DNA from 3 places in the Streptomyces sp. NPDC007264 genome. Region 3 is predicted to be linked to each of the others. Evidence: riboswitches for the same ligand, from Rfam matches in the RefSeq annotation. Region 3 holds a riboswitch; each other region holds the start of a gene.
The links. A riboswitch is a leader RNA that binds a small molecule or an ion and turns the genes downstream of it on or off. The one in region 3 is predicted to bind cobalamin.
Positions count from the first base shown of each region.

Region 1 (4,843 bases), on a different contig from region 3:
TGGACTTCCCCCGTGCGCTTCGCGACCGTCGTACCCGCCGTCGTCTCAGCCAGCTCGACCTGGCGCTGCGGGCGGGCACCACACAGCGGCATGTCAGTTTCATCGAGTCCGGCAGATCCGTCCCGGGCCGGCGGATGGTCGTGCGCCTGGCCGAGTCGCTGGACCTGCCGCTGCGGGAGCGCAACGATCTGCTGATGGCCGCCGGGTACGCGCCCGTCTACGAGGAGAGCTCGCTCGACGCCCCGGCGCTGGCACCGGTGCGCGCGGCGATCGACCACATCCTCCGCGGGCATCTGCCGTATCCGGCGCTGGTCGTGGACCGGGCGGGTGACCTGATCGCCGCGAACGCCGCCTTCGACCTGATCACCGAAGGCGTGGCCCCCGAGCTGGTGGGACCCGGCACGAACGCCTACCGCCTGGCACTGCATCCCGACGGCCTGGCGCCCCGCATCCACAACCTCGCCGAATGGGCGCGGCACATCCTGGTACGCCTCGACCACCTGGAGGAGCTGCGCGCCGAGCTCACCACGTATGTTCCCGAGCTGGAGCCGTCCGCCGGGCTCCTCGGATTCGCGGTTCCGCTCCGCCTGCGCTCCTCGTACGGTGAGCTGTGTCTGATGACGACGGTCACCACCTTCGCCACCGCTGTCGACGTGACCCTTGCCGAGCTGAAGCTGGAAGCCTTCCTGCCCGCCGACCGGGCGACGGCGGAGGCGCTCTCCGCGGCCGCCGGGACCACGGACCCGACCACCGGGGATCAGGCACCCGGGAACATGTAGTCGGCCTTGATCCGGCCGTTGTCGTCGAGCATGAGCACCTCCAGGCCCCCGCCCACCACGTCACCGGTCTCGGTGGAAACGGCCTCCCAGCCGAACTCGACCAGATCGCGAAGGCGTACCGCGTCGGCGCGCGCCCGGAAGGCGAATCCCTGCTTCTCGACGAACCGCTCGTAGCTGCGCGCGACCCGGGTCTCGATGGCGTCGTGCCCCCGAGCCTCCAGAGTCTGGTGTTCGAAGCCGAGTTCCGCGGCGATCTCCCGCATCTCCGCGGGCGGATGGAGGACGTGGGTGCCGTCCTCCGCCCACAACCGCTCGATGGCCGCCCGGCGTTCGGCCGCGTCCTGCACCGTCCACATCGCTGTGTAACGGTCGGCCAGGTGCTGCGGGTCGATCTCGATCATGTACATCTCCTCGCCGGACAGGAAGTCTGGGACCCCGATCCTGCGGCGCGCGGCGGAGAGTGACAATTCCCCCCGGGGAATGGGCTTCCGGGCGGCGGCGACCCCTGAACGGCTGCCGGCCGCCCGGTGCGTCACCGTCCGTCCGCGGGGCGGGGAGCCCACCGCTCCTCGACCTTCGCCAGCCGCCAGTAGGCGAGGGCGCCCGCCCAGACGACCACGAACAGCCCGACGATGACGAAGCCCACGTTGCCGAGGTCGAGCCCGGCTATCCAGCCGGTGACCGCGTCCCGCAGATCCAGCTTCTCGTGCAGCACGCCGACCAGTTCGATGGTGCCGATCAGGAAGGCCACCGCGATCGACAGTCCGGTGATCGTGAGGTTGTAGAACACCTTGCGCACCGGGTTGGAGAAGGCCCACTGGTAGGCGAAGTTCATGAACGTGCCGTCGAGCGTGTCGAACAGGCACATGCCGGCGGTGAACAGCAGCGGCAGGCACAGGATCGCGTACCAGGGCAGTCCGGCCGCCGCGCCCGAGCCCGCCATCACCATCAGCGTGACCTCGGTGGCCGTCTCGAAGCCGAGACCGAACAGGAAGCCCAGCGGGTACATCTGGCCCGGACGCGAGATCGTCCTGGTGAGGCGGCCGAGGACGCGGTTCATGAAGCCCCGCGAGTCCAGGTGCCGTTCGAGCTCCGTCTCGTCGTACGCGCCCGAGCGCATCGACCTGAAGACCTTCAGGATGCCGGTGAGGGCGACCAGGTTGAGGGCGGCGATGAGGTACAGGAACGTGCCGGCGACCGTCGTCCCCATGAAGCCGAGGACCTGGTGGGTGTGCGAGTCCTCGTTCGTGACGCGGTCGGCGAGCCGGGTGCCGCCCGCGATCATCACGGCCAGCAGGACCACCACGCTGGAGTGGCCCAGCGCGAACCAGAATCCGACGGACACCGGCCGCTTGCCGTCGGCCATCAGTTTGCGCGTGGTGTTGTCGATCGCGGCGATGTGGTCGGCGTCGAAGGCGTGCCGCATGCCCAGGGTGTACGCGGTCACACCGAGCCCGATGCCGAACGCCTTGGAGCCGACGGCGTAGTGCTCCGGCTCCACCAGGAGGAACAGAACCCCGAAGGCGACCACGTGCAGGGCCGCGATCACCGCCAGCAGCACGGCGGTTCGCAGGGTGTCCTCGCGCCGCCACCGGAAGGACGCAGGGTCGGGCAGGGTCATTCGGTCACGCTCCAGCACCTCGTGGATCACTTCGTGAGATGCCGTGGCCGGTCTCCTGGCTGACGGGTCACCGCGCCCGTTCCTGCCTTCCCGGCCGTCGTACGGCCAGTGGCGCCACCCGCGAACGGGCGGCACGGAACGGGAACTCCCCGATCACAGTGGCGAGGGCCGCTCCGGCCTGAGCCCCTGAGGGCTTTCACCGGTCTTCCCGAACACCACGGCCCGCCCACCTTAGGGCGGACCCCGCGATGCCTGCAAGGCTGCACAGTTGCGCAGATGTCTGGAGGTATCGAAGATCACACAGGGGTTCCTGGGACACTGTCCGCATGCATCTCGTCCCCGCCGAACGCGCCGGCCGGCGCATCATCGACGGCAACCGGGTCTGCCAGGCCATCGAAGCCATCGGTGAGCCGGAAGCCGTGCGTGCCTGGGCCGACCGCTTCTCCCTGCTCGCCGATCCCGGCCGGCTGGCCCTGCTGCTCGCCCTGCACCGGGCCGGGCCGCTCGCCGTCTCCGATCTCGCCGTGGCGACCGGCATGAACGACCCCGCCGTCTCGCAGGCGCTGCGGCTGCTGCGGACCGCCGAGGTGGTCGTGGGGGAGAAGCAGGGGCGCATCGTCCGCTACCGGGTGACCGATTCGGTCGTGCTGGAGCTGCTCAGGCAGGTCACATGACGGGTCGTCATCGACGACGGGCCGCGGGGCGCCGTCCACCACGCGAGGGGCGTCTTCCGGCCGAAGTGACCGCCGTGACTGTAGCGGTCCGTGTCGCTGTTGGGCCGAACGGGTGACCATGCGTAAGAATTGACCGGTGCAGACGATGAGTGCGAGCCACCCCCGGGAGGACCGGTGAACAGCCGCGATGTCACCGACGAACAGTGGGAGGGGCTCGCCCAGGTCGTTCCGTTGCGCGGCCGGGACGCCTGGCCGTCCGCGGTCGACCACCGGTCCATACCCGAGGCCGAGACCGAGGCGCGGCGCCGCTTCGTGGTGCTGCGGGTCAATGTGTTCGCGGACGCCCGCGACGTCGCCGAGACGCTGATGGCGGGGGTGCCCGTGCTGCTCGACCTCACGGGCGCGGAGACCGAGGTCGCCAAGAGGGTGCTGGACTTCAGCACCGGCGTCGTCTTCGGGCTCTCCAGCGGGATGCACCGGGTCGACCGCAATGTGTTCCTGCTGACACCGCCGGGGACCGAGGTGCGCGGGCTGATGGAGGGGGCCGGCGTCCCAGGGGTCTGAGACCGGGGCGGCGAGGTCCCCGGAGCCCGGGAGTTGGCCGGCGTCGCCGCGGGGGGCGGTCCGCGCGCGGCCGCGCCGTCCGGCCGTGCGTCCGGTCGCGCTGCTCGGGCGGGGACGTCGCTCGATCGTGGGAAGCGCGTGACGGTAAAACGGTTCGCCCCGGCCCGACGGCCTACGGTCCGGACATGACCGTCTCCTCCGCGCCGTCCCCGCCCGGCCCGGCTCGCAGCGCGGACGCACGGCCGGACCGGCCGTGCGTCACCGAGCTGAGGCTGTCCGCGTTCGGCGGTCACCGGCGGGCCGCCTTCGCGCTGGGGCCGCTGACGCTGTTCACGGGCCCGAGCGGCTCGGGCAAGTCGCGGGTGCTGCAGGCGTACGAGGCGCTGGCGCGGCTCGGGGGCGGGGCGGAGCTGGCGGAGGCGTTCCCCCACCCGGCGGCCTGCGTTCCCGAGCGGGCGCGACCCGACGCCCAGCGACGGCGCGGCTTCCGCATCGGGTGCACGGCCGACGGCCCACAGGGTCCGGTCCGGCTCGACATCGCCGTGCAGGCCGAGCCCGAACTGCGGGTCGTCGGCGAGCGGTTGACGTCCGGCGGGCTGATCCTGCTGGAGACGGCCCTGCTCGACCCCGGGCGCGCTACGGTGCAGGCGGCCTGGCACACGGCGGACGCCTCCCCGGTGACCCGCGCCCCGCTGCCGGACGACCGCCTCGGCACCGGCCTGCTGCCGCTGCGCGTGGCCGGCCGGACGGAAGGGCAGCGCCGGGTGCTGGCCGCGGCCGAGCAGATGGTCGTCGCCCTGCGCTCCGTCTTCGCCTGCGACCCGAGCCCCCGCTGGATGCGTACCCCGGCGCCGCTGGGCGCGGGCCGGCTGCTGCCGGGCTGCGACAACCTGGCGGCCGTGCTGTGGCGTACGCGCGCGGAGTGCGCCCGGCGGCACGCGCTGCTGGCCTCGGCGGTCGGGGCGGGCTGTGCGGGACGGGTCGTCGACCTGCTGGCGGAGCCGCTCGGCGACGGCACGGTGCGCGCGCTGCTCGACCGCGGGGACGGACTGCGTACGCCGCTGGAACTGCTCGGCGACGGTGAACTGCGGTACGTGGCCCTGGCCCTCGTCCTCCTCACCGGCCCCGGCGTGCTGGCGGTTGACCCGGCGGGGGAGGTGCCCGCGGCGCTGCAGACGCTCACGGTGCTGGCGGACGATCTCGAC
Region 1 covers NZ_JBIAFD010000013.1:23,338-28,180, reverse strand. Annotated here, with positions in the region: gene ACFYMU_RS22420 (helix-turn-helix domain-containing protein) at 1-779, shown strand, start outside; gene ACFYMU_RS22415 (hypothetical protein) at 758-1,180, opposite strand; gene ACFYMU_RS22410 (HoxN/HupN/NixA family nickel/cobalt transporter) at 1,312-2,400, opposite strand; cobalamin riboswitch at 2,428-2,635, opposite strand; gene ACFYMU_RS22405 (ArsR/SmtB family transcription factor) at 2,727-3,074, shown strand; gene ACFYMU_RS22400 (cell division protein SepF) at 3,249-3,638, shown strand; gene ACFYMU_RS22395 (AAA family ATPase) at 3,824-4,843, shown strand, end outside.
Region 1: linked by a shared signal. The riboswitch ahead of ACFYMU_RS22410 (HoxN/HupN/NixA family nickel/cobalt transporter) and the one ahead of ACFYMU_RS08190 (prenyltransferase/squalene oxidase repeat-containing protein) in region 3 are both predicted to bind cobalamin.

Region 2 (4,843 bases), on a different contig from region 3:
GCACGGGGACGGCCGCCCGGGCGGCGCGGGCGATGCGGGTCGCCGGGCGTGAGCGCAGGTAGTAGGTCGTCTTCAGCCCCCGCTTCCAGGCGTACGCGTACATCGAGGAGAGCTTGCCGATGGTCGGCGTCTCCAGGAACAGGTTCAGGGACTGGGCCTGGTCCAGGAACGGGGTGCGGGCGGCGGCCATGTCGATCAGGGCGCGCTGCGGGATCTCCCACGCCGTGCGGTACAGCGTCCGCACGTCCTCGGGGATCCGGGCGACGTCCTGCACCGAGCCGTTCGCCTCGCGCAGCGCCTCCCGGGTGCGGGCGTCCCAGAGGCCCAGCCCCTTCAGGTCGTCGACCAGGTAGGAGTTGACCTGGAGGAACTCCCCGGACAGCGTCTCGCGCTTGAACAGGTTGGAGACCTGCGGCTCGATGCACTCGTACACGCCCGCGATGGACGCGATGGTGGCGGTCGGCGCGACGGCGAGCAGCAGCGCGTTGCGCAGGCCGATGGCCGCGATCCGTGCCCGCAGCGCCGCCCAGCGCTCCGGCCAGGCCGCTTCGACGTCGTAGTGGTCGGGGTGCAGTACGCCCTGGGCGGTACGGGTCTTCTCCCAGGCGGGCAGGGGGCCGTTCCGCTCGGCGAGGTCGGCGGAGGTCTCGTACGCGGTGAGCATGATGCGCTCGGCGATACGGGTGGACAGCGCCTTCGCCCCGGGTGAGTCGAAGGGCAGGCGCAGCCGGAAGAACACGTCCTGCAGCCCCATGACGCCCAGGCCCACCGGGCGCCAGGCGGCGTTGGAACGGGCCGCCTGCGCGGTCGGGTAGTAGTTGATGTCGATGACGCGGTCGAGGAAGGTGACGGCGGTACGGACGGTGGCGTCCAGCCGCTCCCAGTCGAGGTCGCCGCTCGCCGTGTCGACGAACGCGCCGAGATTGACCGACCCCAGGTTGCAGACCGCCGTCTCCCCGTCGTGCGTGACCTCCAGGATCTCGGTGCACAGGTTGGAGGAGTGGATGACGTGGCCCGGCCGTGCCGTCTGGTTGCCGGTGCGGTTGGCGGCGTCCTTGAAGGTCATCCAGCCGTTGCCGGTCTGGGCGAGGGCGCGCATCATGCGGCCGTACAGGTCGCGGGCCGGGAGGGTCCTGCGGGCCAGCCCGGCGGCCTCCGCCGCGCGGTACGCGGCGTCGAACTCCCCGCCCCACAGGTCGACCAGCTCCGGCACGTCGGACGGCGAGAACAGCGACCACCGCTCGTCGGCCTCGACCCGGCGCATGAACTCGTCCGGGACCCAGTGCGCGAGGTTGAGGTTGTGGGTGCGGCGGGCGTCCTCGCCTGTGTTGTCGCGCAGTTCGAGGAACTCCTCGATGTCGGCGTGCCAGGTCTCCAGGTAGACGGCGGCGGCGCCCTTGCGCCGGCCGCCCTGGTTCACCGCGGCGACCGAGGCGTCGAGGGTCTTCAGGAACGGGACGATGCCGCCCGAGTGCCCGTTGGTGCCACGGATGAGGGATCCGCGGGAGCGGATGCGGGAGTACGACAGCCCGATGCCGCCGGCGTGCTTGGAGAGGCGGGCGACCTGGTGGTAGCGCTCGTAGAGGGAGTCCAGTTGGTCCCTCGGGGAGTCGAGGAGGTAGCAGGACGACATCTGGGGGTGCCGGGTGCCGGAGTTGAAGAGCGTGGGGGAGGAGGGGAGGTAGTCGAGGCGGCTCATGAGCCGGTAGAGCGCGGCCACCTCGTCCATGGACCGGGAGCCGGTCTCCGGACCGGGCACGGTGTCCTCGGCGAGGCCGCAGGCGACGCGCAGCATGAAGAACTGCGGTGTCTCGACGGCCTTGCGGGTGATCGGGTGCCGCAGGAGGTAGCGGCTGTGCAGGGTGCGCAGGCCGAAGTAGCCGAACCGGTCGTCGGCCGAGGGGTCCACGAGCGCGTCGAGCCGGTCGGCGTGCCGACGCACGAACGCGGCGGTGCGGTCGGCGATGAGCCCTTCGCGGTGTCCGACGGCGATGGACCCGGTGAACGAGGTGACGCCCTGTGAGGCGGCCTCGGCGCGGATGCCGGTCGTCAGCAGCCGGGCGGCCAGCCTCGAGTAGGCGGGGTCCTCGGAGATGAGGCCGGCGGCCGCCTCCGTGGCCAGTTCGCGCAGCTCCGCCTCGTCCGCGTGCGCCGACCGGCCGCGCAGCGCGGCGGCGGCGACCCGGCCGGGGTCGGCGTCCGGGAGGTCGGCGGTCAGCTCGGTCAGGGTCCGCAGCAGCGCGGCACCGGGACCGTCGGTCCCCTCGGCCACCGCCGGTGTCGTGGGCGAAGTCGCTGAAGCCGGGTCGGCTGGCGCGATCGTCACGTAGGGCACTCCCTCGCTCGGCACGGGGCCCGGGGAGGGCGGGGCGGCTCACGAGCGCACGCGGCGTCGCGTCCACCGGCCCATTCCACGAGGCCCGGACGTCGGGCGCCGGGCCGGACGGCCGGGCGCGCTGTCGGCAGGTCCTCGGACTGACGCTCGTGACGCGCACGCGGGAGCGAACACGCACAAGTGCACCGTTGCGGGACAGTTCCGGATTCGCACCGGATTCCCCTGCGGCGACAGCGAGCACGAGCATACATCTTGTGTCGGCTTTCGCTGCCACCCCAAGATGTTGTGTGTCTTGGTGGCTTCGGGGTGTGTCAGAGGCGCAACTCATAGGTGAGGAGGGTGATGTCGTCGAGCTGCGGGAGCGGGTTCCAGTCGCGCTCGGGAGTGCGGACGAACCCCAGGCGCTCGTAGATGCGGTGCGCGGTGAGCATGGTGCGCTGGGTGGACAGCACCATCCGTGCGCAGCCGTCCGTGGCGCGGGCCCGGTCGAGGCAGGCGCGCACGAGGGCCTCGCCGATCCCCCGGCCGCGGGCCGTGCGGGCGACGGCGAGCATCCGTATCTCGGCCTCGTCGGGCCGGGCGATGTCGGCCATGGGGCCGCCGTGCGGCACGAACGTCACCCCGCCGAGCACGCTCCCCGGAGCGGAGGGGGCGTCCGCGCGCTCGACCGCCACCAGCACCTCGGCCGCCGCGGCCCGCCCGGCCACGTCCCTCAGCTCGTCGAGGTACGCGTCGCTCTCCCCGAAGTCCAGGAGGCCGTCCTGGAGGTAGGCCTGTGCGGTGATCTGCCCGAGCGCCTCGTAGTCGCCGGGTTCCGCCCGTCGGATCACGATGTCCATGGGGTCGAGTGTGCGGCACGGGTATGACAACGGGCCGCCGGATCACCTCCGGCGGCCCGTCCTCGACTGCGGCTCAGTGCGCGGTCTCCGCCGTGGCCGGCGGCAGTTCCACCTCCACCCCGGGGTCGCCCGCGTCCGCCGTGTAGTCGCCCGGCTGGGTCTCGTCGACGCCCTCCGGAGCCTTGACCGCCTTCAGGACCAGAGTCAGCCCCACGGTGACGGCGACGTTCAGGACGAACGCCGTCAGGCCGATGTAGCCCATCTCGCCGATGCCGGGGATCTCCTTCGCCGATCCGCCGAAGTGCTTCTGGGTCGGTGAGGCGACGCCGTACGCCGCCATCGTGCCGTACACCATGCCGACCGCCCAGCCCGCCAGCAGCGCCCAGCGGTGGAACCAGCGGGTGAACAGGCCGCCGACCAGGGCCGGGAAGGTCTGCAGGATCCAGATCCCGCCGAGGAGCTGGAAGTTGATGGCCACCGTCTTGTCCATCGTCAGGACGAAGACCAGGGCGCCCACCTTCACCAGCAGCGACACCGTCTTGGAGACCCTGGTCTCCTGATGGGGCGTGGCGTCCGGCTTGATGAAGTCCCTGTAGATGTTGCGGGTGAACAGGTTCGCCGCCGCGATCGACATGATCGCCGCCGGGACGAGCGCCCCGATGCCGATCGCCGCGAACGCCACGCCCGCGAACCAGTCCGGGAACATGTCCTCGAACAGCTGCGGGATCGCCAGCTGGCCGTTCTTCACCTTGACACCGGCCGCGATCGCCATGAAGCCGAGCAGCGCGAGCAGACCCAGCATCAGTGAGTACAGCGGCAGGATCGTGGTGTTGCGGCGGATCACCTCACGGCTGCGCGAGGACAGCGTCGCGGTGATCGAGTGGGGGTACATGAACAGCGCGAGCGCCGAGCCCAGTGCGAGGGTCACGTACGTCCACTGGCCCGCCTCCGGCGTCACCAGCGCCCCGCGTGGCTTGCCCGTCGCCGGGTTCGTCTGCGCGAACGCCTGGCCGGCCTTGGCGAAGACGTCGTCGAAGCCGCCCAGCTTGATCGGGATGTAGATGATCGCCACCGCGATGACGATGTAGATCAGCGCGTCCTTGACGAACGCGATCAGGGCGGGCGCCCGCAGGCCCGAGGAGTACGTGTACGCCGCCAGCACGCCGAAGGCGATCAGCAGCGGCAGGTCCTTCACGAACCAGTTGGTGCTCTCGCCGCCGCCCACGCCCATCACGTCCAGCACGGCCTGGATGCCGACCAGTTGGAGCGCGATGTACGGCATCGTCGCCAGGATGCCGGTGACCGCCACCGCCAGCGACAGACCCTTCGAGCCGAAGCGTCCGCGTACGAAGTCCGACGTCGTCACGTAGCCGTGCCGGTGCGACACCGACCACAGGCGGGGCAGGAACATGAAGATCAGCGGGTAGACCAGGATCGTGTACGGCACCGCGAAGAAGCCCATCGCGCCCGCCGCGTAGATCGCCGCCGGCACGGCCACGAAGGTGTACGCCGTGTAGAGGTCGCCGCCGAGCAGGAACCACGTGATCCAGGTGCCGAACGACCGTCCGCCCAGGCCCCATTCGTCGAGGCTGTGCTCGTTGTCGGCCTTGCGCCAGCGTGCCGCCAGGAAGCCCACGACGGTCACGGCCAGGAAGAAGAAGATGAAGAC
Region 2 covers NZ_JBIAFD010000003.1:194,668-199,510, reverse strand. Annotated here, with positions in the region: gene ACFYMU_RS05935 (ribonucleoside-diphosphate reductase subunit alpha) at 1-2,326, opposite strand, end outside; cobalamin riboswitch at 2,444-2,599, opposite strand; gene ACFYMU_RS05930 (GNAT family N-acetyltransferase) at 2,647-3,174, opposite strand; gene mctP (monocarboxylate uptake permease MctP) at 3,248-4,843, opposite strand, start outside.
Region 2: linked by a shared signal. The riboswitch ahead of ACFYMU_RS05935 (ribonucleoside-diphosphate reductase subunit alpha) and the one ahead of ACFYMU_RS08190 (prenyltransferase/squalene oxidase repeat-containing protein) in region 3 are both predicted to bind cobalamin.

Region 3 (4,843 bases):
GCGCGACTCCTGCGGACCGCACTGCGTGACGGAAACGGAAGGCCACTCCCATCCTGTCCGAACAGCGCGCGAGGTGCGGGACGACGCTGCTCCATCCGGGGCGGTGACCGTGCGCGATGGGCAAGGACGGCTGAACGCTTGCCCGTCGGGGACGGCGGTGGATGCAATGTCCTGCATGCTCACGCAGGCGCCGCCCGCCACGGCGGGACGGGACGGACACGTGCCCCCGGGCCCGCCCCTCGGCGACGCGGACCTGCCACCCCATCGTCACGCGGGAGACGCCCACGTATGAACACCTCACCGTCGTCATCCGGAGCGGAGCGGGCTGACGGGCCGTCCGTGCAGATCGGCGCTCTCGTTCCGCTGACCCGGCCCGGCTGGGTCGAGGCGGGCCGGCACCTGCTTGCCGGACTCGAGCTGGCCGTTCGCGACGTCAACGGCGCCGGGGGGATCGCCGGAAGACCGCTGGAGCTGGTGGTCCGGGACACCGCGGCCGATCCGCAGCGGGCCGCGGCAGCGGTGGACGAACTGGCCCGCCTGGGCGTGGCCGCCCTGGCCGGGGAGTACCACAGCGTCGTCGCTCGCGCCGCCGCCGCCAGGGCCGACGCCCTCGGCCTGCCGTTCCTCTGCTCGTCGGCGGTGCTCGACGCGCTCACCGAACAGCCGACGGAGTGGGTCGCGCGCCTCTGCCCGGCGCAGTCCCACGGCTGGCGGATCTACGCGGACTTCCTCCTCGAGGCGGGCCACAGCCGCATCGCCGTGGTGACTCAGCCGAGCGTCTACTGGGCGTCGGGGACCCGCATTCTGCGGGAGTGTCTTGCCCCGCACGGCGGCACCGTCGTCGAACTCGACGCGGCCGCGCTCGCCCCCGCGGCCGTCCGCGACGCGCTCGTCGACCGTCGCGCGACGGCCCTCCTCCTTCTGGTCGGCCACCCGGAGCCGGCCGTGCCGATCGTCAGGTCCGTCCGCGGCGACCACCGCCTCGCCGAGATCATGATCGGCGCTCCGGCCGGGCAGCCGGAGTTCGCCCGATGGGCGGCCTCGCTGGGCGAGGACGGCTCGGCGATCCCGTTCTTGCGCTACCTGCCGGAGCGCCTCACCCCCCTCGGTGCGCGAGTCGGGACGACCCTTCGCGAGCGGCTGGGCGAAGGGCCCTCCTTCGTCGCCTTCGAGGGCTACGACACGGTCACCGTCCTCGCCGACGTGCTGCGTTCCCACGGCACGGACCGGGCGCGCATCGCCGCATCCTGGCCGCGCGTCGCCGTCGAGGGCACCCGCGGGCCGATCCGGTTCTCCCGGGTGCCGGGCGTCGGCGTGCGGCAATGGGCCTGGGCGCCGGTCCAGGTCGTCGACCGGGATCCGGCAAGCCCCGGTCGCTTCCGGATCCTGCACACCGGCTGAGGGAGCACCCGGGCCCGGCCGCCCGGATCCGCCGCACGCCCGGCCCCTGTCCGACGCCCGTCCCGCCATGGGGGACGGGCGGTCTGGGGGTCGTCCGTACCGGCCGCTAGAGTGAGCGGGTCGTCTCACTACCCGTACGAGGGGAAGCCGGTGCGAATCCGGCGCTGACCCGCAACCGTGAGCCGCTTCGGCGGTGAGCCGGAACACCTCGCACGGGATCGTGACTGGCTCACGCACACCGGCAGCCGCCGGTGCACGGCACCGTCGAGGTCTACGGAGCCGAGCCGCCCGGGGTGTCCCGTGCTGCCCGGCTCCCCGCAGGGAGAGGCACCCGCCGATCATGAACGTCCGCCGCAGCGCCGTGGCCCTGGCCGCCACCGCAGTGATCGGCGCCGCCGCGCCCGCCGCCGCCACCGGTCCGTCGCCGTCGCCGTCACCGGTGATCCCGTCGGGTCTGTACGGCAGCACCGACCCGACGTACGACGGCGTCTGGCGCCAGTCCCTCGCCCTGCTCGCACAGCACACGACGGGTGTGCGGCCCGCCGCCCGGGCCGTGGACTGGCTGGCCGGACAGCAGTGCGCGAACGGGGCGTTCGCGGCGTTCCGCGCGAACCCGGGCACGCCCTGCGACGCCAAGCTCATGGTCGACACCAACAGCACGGCCGCCGCCGTCCAGGCCCTCACCGCGCTCGGCGGACACGACGCGGCGACCGGCAAGGCCGTCGCCTGGCTGAAGTCCGTGCAGAACAAGGACGGCGGCTGGGGATACACGCCGGGCGGCGCCAGCGACGCCAACTCCACGTCCGTCGTGATCGGTGCGCTCGCGGCCGCGGGCGCGAATCCCGCACAGGTCCACGCGGACGGCGGCGACGGCACGACACCGCAGCAGCTGCTCGCGTCGTGGTCCGTACCGTGCGGCGGACACGGCGGGGGCGCGCTCGCCTACCAGCCGGACAAGCACGGGAAGCTGGCGCCCAACGCGGACGCGACGGCGGCCGGTGTGCTGGCCGCCCTCGGCAAGGGATTCGTGGCGTCGGCCGGGAAGGCACCGCGGCAGGAGTCCGGCTGCGCCGGCTCCGGCAAGCCGCTCACCTCGCGCGAGGTGGCGGCCAACGGCGCCGCCTACCTGGCCGGGGCCACGGCCGCGACCGGCCACCTCACCTCCGCACTGCCCGGCGCCGGTGACCAGCCCGACTACGGCAACACGGCGGACGCGGTGGTCGCGCTCGCCGCGCAGGGCCGGACCGAGGCCGCGCAGAAGCCCTACGCCTGGCTCGAGAAGAACTCCGCGCAGTGGGCGCGGCAGAGCGGACCGGCCGCGTACGCCCAGCTGATCCTCGCCGCGCACGCGATGGGCGCCGACCCCCACCGCTTCGGCGGCACGGACCTGGTCACCGCGCTCAACGGGACGGGTCCTGCCCCGCAGGCGGCCGAGCGGAGCGACGGCACCGGCAGGAACGCCCGGTCCGGCTCGGACTCGGGGCCCGCCGTCTGGTGGATCGTCGGCGTCGGCCTCGTCGCCGGCATCGGCGTCGGCTTCCTGTTGTCCGGCCGCACCAGGAAGCGGCGGCAGCCGTGATCCGCCGCGGTGCGACCGCCGCGGTCGTGGCCCTGCTGGTACTGCTGGCCGGGGGCCCGGCGCACGCCGTCGGCTACCGGTACTGGTCCTTCTGGGAGCGGCAGGGGCAGGCGTGGACGTACGCCACCCAGGGCCCGTCGACCGCGCGCCCCGCCGACGGGGACGTCCAGGGCTTCCGGTTCGCCGTCAGCCAGGACTCCCAGGACGCCGAGAAGCCGCGCGGGAGGGCGGACTTCGCCGCCGTCTGCGCGGCGACGCCCGCGCGGGACGGCCACAAGCGGGTGGCGCTGGTCATCGACTTCGGCACCGCGGCGGACGCCCCTTCGGACGAGGCCCCGCCGGCCCCGCGCACGGTCTGCGCCCGCGTCCCCGAGGACGCGACGACGGCGGACGCGCTGGCGGCGGTGGCCGAGCCGCTCCGCTACGACACCAACGCCCTGCTGTGCGCGATCGCCGGATACCCGGCCCGGGGGTGCGGCGAGCAGGTACGGGACACGGCGCCCCGGTCGACGGCGCCGCGGGGGACGGCGTCCCCGCGGACGGATCCGGGCACGCCGCGCCACGGCCCGTCCGTGGGGGTCCTCGTGGGCGCCGCCGCCGTGGCCGCCCTGGCCGCGGCCGCGATATGGCAGGCCCGCCGCCGCCGGAGCTGACGATGGCATCCCGTCCCCGCCGCGCCCGGCCGACGCTGCACGCGGGCGCCTGGTGGCTGTGGGCGCTCGGTCTCGCCACGGCCGCCACCCGCACCACCAACCCCCTCCTGCTGGGCCTCCTCGTCGCCGTGTCCGCCTACGTCGTCGCGGCGCGCCGCACCGCCGCCCCCTGGTCCCGCTCCTACGCGGCCTTCGCCCGGCTCGGTCTCGCCGTCCTGGCCGTCCGCCTCCTGTTCGCCGTGGTCCTCGGCTCGCCCCTGCCGGGCACCCACACCGTCCTCACCCTCCCCGAAGTCCCCCTGCCGCACTGGGCGCAGGGCATCCGCATCGGCGGCCGGGTCACCGCCGAGGCCCTCGTCTTCGCCCTGTACGACGGTCTCAGGCTCGCGACCCTGCTCGTCTGCGTCGGCGCCGCGAACGCCCTCGCCAACCCGGCCCGGCTGCTGAAGTCCCTTCCGGGCGCCCTGTACGAGGCGGGGGTCGCGGTCGTCGTCGCGCTCACCTTCGCCCCGCATCTCGTCGCCGACGTACGGCGCCTGCGTGCGGCCCGCCGGCTGCGCGGCCGTCCCGACCGGGGGCTGCGCGGGCTGCTGCAGGTCGGACTGCCGGTGCTGGAGGGCGCGTTGGAGCGTTCGGTCGCGCTCGCCGCCGCGATGGACGCACGCGGCTACGGCCGCACCGCCGACGTCCCGCCCGGTGTCCGCCGCACCACCACCGCGCTCACGCTGGGCGGCCTGCTCGGGGTGTGCGCGGGCACGTACGGGCTGCTCACCGCGGAAGGGGGCGGCTACGGCCTGCCCGTCCTGCTCGCCGGGCTGATCGCCGCGCTCGCCGGGCTGCGGCTCGGGGGCCGCCGGTCGCCGCGCACGCGCTACCGGCCGGACGTGTGGGACGCACGGGCGTGGCTGGTCGCCGGGTCGGGTGGCGCGGCGGCGGCGCTGCTGGCGGTGTCCGCGGCCACCGACCCGGCCGCCCTGCATCCCGGTGTCATTCCCCTCACCGCCCCGGCGCTTCCCCTGCTCCCCGCCGCGGCGGTGCTGCTCGGTCTGCTGCCCGCGTTCGTCACCCCTGCCCCCGAGGAGCCCGCGTGATCCGCTTCGAGAACGTCTCCGTGCGGTACGAGGGGTCGGCCGAACCCGCGGTCCAGGGCGTCGACCTCACGGTCCCGGAAGGCGAACTGGTGCTGCTCGTCGGACCCTCCGGGGTCGGC
Region 3 covers NZ_JBIAFD010000004.1:221,826-226,668, reverse strand. Annotated here, with positions in the region: gene ACFYMU_RS08195 (ABC transporter substrate-binding protein) at 289-1,401, shown strand; cobalamin riboswitch at 1,497-1,631, shown strand; gene ACFYMU_RS08190 (prenyltransferase/squalene oxidase repeat-containing protein) at 1,742-2,980, shown strand; gene ACFYMU_RS08185 (SCO2322 family protein) at 2,977-3,633, shown strand; gene ACFYMU_RS08180 (CbiQ family ECF transporter T component) at 3,636-4,724, shown strand; gene ACFYMU_RS08175 (ATP-binding cassette domain-containing protein) at 4,721-4,843, shown strand, end outside.